DNA from 2 places in the Streptomyces sp. NPDC048278 genome. Region 2 is predicted to be linked to the other one. Evidence: riboswitches for the same ligand, from Rfam matches in the RefSeq annotation. Region 2 holds a riboswitch; the other holds the start of a gene.
The links. A riboswitch is a leader RNA that binds a small molecule or an ion and turns the genes downstream of it on or off. The one in region 2 is predicted to bind glycine.

Region 1: another riboswitch for glycine. It lies ahead of gcvP (aminomethyl-transferring glycine dehydrogenase); the one in region 2 lies ahead of gcvT (glycine cleavage system aminomethyltransferase GcvT).

The regions. Positions count from the first base shown of each region.
Region 1 covers NZ_JBEZLP010000007.1:8,935-12,331, forward strand. The annotation lists gene AB0D74_RS14625 (DNA polymerase IV) at 61-1,416, shown strand; gene AB0D74_RS14630 (PRC-barrel domain-containing protein) at 1,516-1,896, opposite strand; glycine riboswitch at 2,010-2,103, shown strand; gene gcvP (aminomethyl-transferring glycine dehydrogenase) at 2,281-3,397, shown strand, end outside.
Region 2 covers NZ_JBEZLP010000005.1:354,285-357,681, forward strand. The annotation lists gene AB0D74_RS12355 (enhanced serine sensitivity protein SseB) at 1-531, opposite strand, end outside; gene AB0D74_RS12360 (AAA family ATPase) at 632-1,300, opposite strand; glycine riboswitch at 1,490-1,587, shown strand; gene gcvT (glycine cleavage system aminomethyltransferase GcvT) at 1,746-2,888, shown strand; gene gcvH (glycine cleavage system protein GcvH) at 3,094-3,397, shown strand, end outside.

The sequences.
Region 1 (3,397 bases), on a different contig from region 2:
TGCCCCGGCACGGGAGACCGTGCCGGGGCATTGTCAGTGGCGTGGTGCAGCATCGGAGGTGTGAGAAACGCGCCCACGATCCTGCATCTCGACATGGATGCCTTCTTCGCCTCGGTGGAGCAGGCGTCCAAGCCGAGCCTGCGCGGGAAGGCCGTGGTCGTGGGCGGGCTCGGACCGCGCGGTGTGGTGGCCACCGCGTCGTACGAGGCCCGGGTGTTCGGGGTGCACTCCGCGATGCCGATGGGGCAGGCACGGCGGCTGGCGCCGAACGCCGCGTACCTGGTGCCGCGCTTCGGGCTGTACCGGTCGATCAGCGAGCAGGTGATGGGGCTGCTGCGCGGACTCTCGCCGCTGGTGGAGCCGCTCAGCCTGGACGAGGCGTTCGTGGATCTGGAGGCCGGTGAGGTGGCCCGGGACGCCGTGTCGGCGCGGCTGGTGGGGGAGAGGCTGCGCGCGGACATACGGACCGTCACCGGGCTCTCCGGGTCGGTCGGGCTCGCCGCCTCCAAGATGCTCGCGAAGATCGCCTCCGAGCAGGCCAAGCCCGACGGGCTGGTGCTGATCGAGCCGGGCACGGAGCGGGCGATGCTGGGGCCGATGACGGTGCGGACCCTGCCGGGGGTGGGGCCGGCGACGGGGGACCACCTGCGGCGGGCCGGGATCACCACGGTCGACGAGATCGCCGAGGCGGGGGAGGACGAGCTGGTACGGCTGCTGGGCAAGGCCCACGGGCACGCGCTGTACGCGATGGCGCTCGCACACGACGAGCGGCCCGTGGTGGCCGAGCGGGAGACGAAGTCGGTGTCGGTCGAGGACACCTACGACGTGGACATCCACGACCGGCTGCGGGTGGGGCTGGAGGTGCAGCGGCTGGCCGACCGGTGCGTGCGGCGGCTGCGCGGCGCCGGGCTCTCCGGGCGGACCATCGTGCTGAAGGTACGGCGGTACGACTTCTCGACGCTCACCCGGTCCGAGACGCTCAGGGGGCCGACCGACGACCCGGCGGTGGTGCGGGAGGCGGCGGCGCGGCTGCTGGACTCGGTGGACACGACGGGGGGTGTGCGGTTGCTGGGGGTGGGGGTGTCGGGGCTGGCCGACTACACGCAGGAGGACCTGTTCGCGCAGGCGGCGGCCGGGGCGGGGGCGGGGCAAGGGGCGGCGGAGTTCGCGGCGGAGGAGGCCGCCGTGGAGCCCGCTGCTGCGGAGGAGCAGGTGGCCGCCGAGCGGCGGTGGCCCGCGGGGCACGATGTGCGGCATGCCGAGTACGGGCACGGATGGGTGCAGGGGAGCGGGCTGGGACGGGTGACGGTGCGGTTCGAGACGCCGGGTGCGGCGGGGCCGGGGCGGGTACGGACGTTCCGGGTCGAGGACCCTGAGCTGGAGCCTGCGGAGCCGTTGCCGCTGGTGCCGGGCTGAGCGTGGGCCGGGGGTGGGGGCCGGGGGTGGGGACGCTTCCCGGCGCTTGCAGGGTGCCGCTGCGCCCACCCGTGCCGCCCTGCGGCACGCCTGCCCGCGCTAGGTAGCCCCGTCCTCCGTGCCCGCCAGTTTGCCGAAGTCGTGGTCCGGGCGGGCCTGGGGCGGGGGAGTCGTGTCCAGGCCGTAGTGGTGGTAGAGCTGGAGCTCCTGTTCCGGCGAGAGGTGGCGGCCCACGCCGAAGTCGGGGGCGTCCTTGATCAGGGCGCGGTCGAAGGGAACCTGCAGGGTGCCCTCGACCAGTTCGCTGGGCTCCAGGGGCACGAAGGCGTCCCGGGAGAACAGGCCGGTGCGTATGGCCGCCCACTCCGGCACGCCCGTCGCGTCGTCGAGGTACACCTCGTCGATCGTGCCGATCTTCGTGCCGTTGCGGTCGAACGCCTTGCGGCCGATCAGGTTGCGCGGATCGATGTCGGTCTGCACGGGCCCTCCACTTGGTCGCAACTCATCCGTAAGCACTACAAAAGAGCACATTGAAGGAGGCGGCCACTCGAAGAGCCTGGTGTTGCCCTCGCTGGTAGGCTGACAGCGGCTGACGACCCCGTGCGGGAGAGTCCTCCGGGAAACCGGAGGCGCCGAAGGAGCAAATCCTCCCCGGAATCTCTCAGGCTCACGTACCGCACGGACGAGGTCACTCTGGAAAGCAGGGCGGACGTCGACGGTGTCCGCTCTCACCGACGGTGAAAGCCGGTGGTCCGCGAGGGCGCACCGGTGAAGCTCTCAGGTTAGATGACAGAGGGGGAGGCCGTCGGGGTACCCGTGCCGGGGTACCCCCCGAAGGTCGCGTCAGACCAGGAGGCCTCCGCAATGACCGCCCAGCGCATCCCGCTCTCCGAGCTTGAGCAGGGGATTCCCTTCGAGCAGCGCCATATCGGCCCCGACCACGAGGCCCGGGCCAAGATGCTCGCCCAGGTCGGATACGGCTCGCTCGACGAGCTGACCGCCGCCGCCGTGTCGGACGTGATCAAGAACGCCGACCGGCTGGAGCTGCCCGGCGCCCGCACCGAGGCCGAGGTGCTGGCCGAGTTGCGGTCGCTGGCCGACCGCAACCAGGTGCTCGACTCGATGATCGGCCTCGGGTACTACGGGACCTTCACGCCGCCCGTCATCCTGCGCAACGTGATGGAGAACCCCGCCTGGTACACGGCCTACACGCCGTACCAGCCGGAGATCTCCCAGGGCCGCCTCGAAGCGCTGCTGAACTTCCAGACCGTGGTCGCCGACCTCACCGGGCTGCCCACCTCCGGTGCCTCGCTGCTCGACGAGGGCACGGCCGCCGCCGAGGCGATGGCCCTGTCCCTGCGCATGGGCAAGAACAAGAAGGGCGTCTTCGTCGTCGACGCGGACGCGCTGCCGCAGACCGTCGCCGTGATCCGGACCCGGGCCGAGCCGACGGGCGTGGAGGTCGTCGTCGCCGACCTGAGCGACGGCATCCCGGCTGACCTCGCCGGGCGGGAGATCAACGGGGTACTCGTCCAGTACCCCGGCGCCTCCGGTGCCGTACGCGACATCAAGGCCGTCGTCGAGCAGGCGCACGAGGCCGGCGCGCTCGTCACCGTCGCCGCCGACCTGCTCGCGCTGACCCTGCTGACCTCGCCGGGCGAGCTCGGGGCCGACATCGCCGTGGGCACCACCCAGCGGTTCGGTGTGCCGATGGGCTTCGGCGGGCCGCACGCCGGTTACATGGCGGTCCGCGAGAAGTTCGCGCGCAGCCTGCCCGGACGGCTCGTGGGCGTCTCCGTGGACGCCGACGGGAACAAGGCCTACCGGCTGGCGCTGCAGACCCGCGAGCAGCACATCCGGCGCGAGAAGGCCACCAGCAACATCTGCACCGCGCAGGTGCTGCTCGCCGTGATGGCCGGCATGTACGCCGTCTACCACGGGCCCGAGGGGCTCAGGGCCATCGCGCAGCGCACGCACCGCT
Region 2 (3,397 bases):
CTCCGCGGACGCCGCGGCCAGGAAGTCCATCGGGTCGTCCTGCCAGTCCGGTTCGAAGAGGCGGACCCGGCCGCCGGAGGCGGGGCCGTCCAGCACGGTGCGGCCGGCCCGGCAGAGCTGGGCGACCGCCTCCGGCGGCAGCGGGACCCCGACCACTCCCCCGGGGTTCACGGCGATGCCGACCTGCGGGGGCAGCCCGCGGGCGAACTCGACCGCCGGGGCGATCGTGTACGACAGGTGGGAGCCGGCCACCTGACGGAACTGCTCCTCGGAGCTGAAGACCGGCACGTACACCTGGCCCTCGATCTGCGTGGTGGGCAGGTCCAGCGGGCCGCTGTGCGGGCCGCCGCCCTCGGGCAGCGGGATCCACAGGAAGCTCCGGCCCAGTACCTCGATGAGCCGGCCCGCCGCCGCGGGCATGCCGAGGGAGGCCGACAGGACCTCCTCCAGTTCGTTGCCGGGCCACCCGCCGTGCGGGTGGGGGTGCGCCTGTGCCGGGAAGTCCGCGGGAATGTCCGCCGGGAAGTCCATCTGCCTACCGCCTGCTGGAAACCGCTGCTGAGGCTGGAAAGGCTAGCGGGTGACACCGACAAAGCCACCCCACCAGCCGGTTCGGGCCGCCTTCGGGCGCTCAGCGCGCGAAGGCGATCCGGCGCAGTACGTCCGCCGCGTCCCGGTCGAGGAGGACCGCCGAGCCGACGCCCTCGGGCAGCTTCCCCTTCTCCGCCGCGCGCAGCAGCCGCCCGGCCGCCCGGCGGTGGCGCAGGAAGGCGTACCGGGAGACGCCCCGGCCGCGCTCGCGCTGGCCGTCCAGCGCCGTGCCCGGCGTGACGTCGAGGAGCAGCAGGTGCAGGGTGCCGCCGCGGCGGCGGGCCGCCCGGGCCAGCCAGTCCCGCACCCAGGCCTGGGTCCCGCAGTCGTGCACGACCACGCCCTCACCGGTGCCCAGGGCCCGGCGCAGCCCGGCGTAGTGGGCGAGGCGGACCAGCGGGCGGTAGGCGGCGTACGGCAGGAGCCGGGCCAGCCGGGCGTCCCAGCGGTCGCGGGTGTCCTGGGAGTCGATGCGGATGCCCTGGACGGTGCGGTGCATCAGCGTGGACTTGCCGCTGCCGGGCAGCCCGGTGACCACCACCAGGTCCCGGGGGCCGAAGAGCAGGCCGTGCGGGCTGTGCCCGGCGCGGTCGCGCAGATCGCGGACGACCGGTGCGGGGACCTCGCCGCGCCGCTCGCGGGCCGGGGCCGTCGGCTGCTGGGGCAGGGCGATGCCCGTCGTCGTCGCGAATGCCGTGGTCCTTGTCACCGTGACCGTCCTCCCTGGGGGTTCAGGAAAGGTTCTCCCCACTTAACGTAAAGAGAAGGTAATGCACGGTGCCTCGCGGTTCCGTACGCGTTCTGCCACAGGCCCGTCACAGAACGGAGGGGCAGGTCCGGCCTGCCACGGCCCCGGGCGGCGTGCAATGATGTCCGCGCCAACTGCATACCGGCCGCTTGAATCCGCGCGGGAGAGTCCCCAGCCGTCTTCGCTGGGGCGCCGAAGGAGCAAGTCCCTCCCTTGAATCTCTCAGGCCCCGTTACCGCGCGGGCGAGGCACATCTGAAAAGCGGGCCGCTGTGTCAGTGGCTCCACCCAAGGTGCAAGCCGTGATCACGTCCGTGGTCAGGGCGAACCTCTCAGGTTCCGATGACAGATGGGGAGGACAGCCCTCGCCTGTCATGCCCTTGGGACCTTCGGGAGACGACCGACCGATGAGCAGTACCGATTCCTCCGCACCCCGCCGTACCGCGCTCGACGCCCTGCACCGCTCGCTCGGCGCGACCATGACCGACTTCGCCGGCTGGGACATGCCCCTGCGCTACGGCTCCGAGCGCGACGAGCACGTCGCCGTACGGACCCGGGCCGGGCTCTTCGACCTCTCCCACATGGGCGAGATCACCGTGACCGGGCCGCAGGCCGCCGCCCTGCTGAACCACGCCCTGGTCGGCAACATCGCCTCCGTCGGCGTGGGCCGGGCCCGCTACACCATGATCTGCCGCGCCGACGGCGGCATCCTGGACGACCTGATCGTCTACCGGCTGGCCGAGACGGAGGCCGCTGCTTCCGAGTACCTCGTCGTCGCCAACGCCTCCAACGCCCAGGTCGTCCTCGACGCGCTCGTGGAGCGGTCCGCCGGGTTCGACGCCGAGGTCCGCGACGACCGGGACGCGTACGCGCTGCTCGCCGTCCAGGGCCCCGAGTCCCCGGGCATCCTCGCGTCCCTCACCGACGCCGACCTGGACGGCCTGAAGTACTACGCCGGGCTGCCCGGCACCGTCGCCGGCGTCCCGGCGCTGATCGCGCGCACCGGCTACACCGGCGAGGACGGCTTCGAGCTGTTCGTGAAGCCGGAGCACGCGGTGGAGCTGTGGCAGGCGCTGACCAAGGCCGGTTCCGCGGTGGGCCTGGTGCCGTGCGGGCTGTCCTGCCGGGACACGCTGCGGCTGGAGGCGGGCATGCCGCTGTACGGGCACGAGCTCACCACCTCGCTCACCCCCTTCGACGCCGGGCTCGGCCGGGTGGTCAAGTTCGAGAAGGAGGGCGACTTCGTGGGGCGCGCGGCGCTCGCCGAGGCCGCCGCCCGTGCGGAGCAGAACCCGCCGCGGGTGCTCGTCGGCCTGGTCGCCGAGGGCCGCCGGGTGCCGCGCGCCGGATACCAGGTGGTCGCCGGCGGCGAGGTGATCGGCGAGGTCACCTCGGGCGCCCCCTCCCCGACCCTGGGCAGGCCGATCGCCATGGCGTACGTCGACGCGGCGCACTCGGCGCCGGGCACGGCGGGCGTCGGCGTGGACATCCGGGGCAGCCACGAGCCGTACGAGGTCGTGCGGCTGCCGTTCTACAAGCGCCAGAAGTAGCCGGACGCCACCGGACCGGTCCGGAGCCGTCCGGAGCCGGACGGATCCTTCTGGACCCGTCCGGAGCCGACCGCAGCCGACCGCAGCCGACCGCAGCCGACCGCAGCCGACCGGCGTGACCTCGCCCACATCACCGCAGGTCACGCACGTTCCCAGCAGTCCCCCCCTTCACCAGCACTCCCCCGCGTACAGGAGAATTCAGGCCATGAGCAACCCCCAGCAGCTGCGTTACAGCAAGGAGCACGAGTGGCTGACGGCCGCCGAGGACGGCGTGGCGACGGTCGGCATCACGGAGCACGCGGCCAACGCGCTCGGTGACGTCGTCTTCGTCCAGCTCCCGGCGGTCGGCGACACGGTGACCGCGGGCGAGTCCTGCGGCGAGCTGGAGTCGACCAAGTCGGTGTCCGACCTGTACGCGCCGGTCACCGGTGAGATCACCGCGGTCAACGAGGACGTCGTCGACGACCCGTCCCTGGTGAACTCGGCCCCCTTCGAGGGCGGCTGGCTGT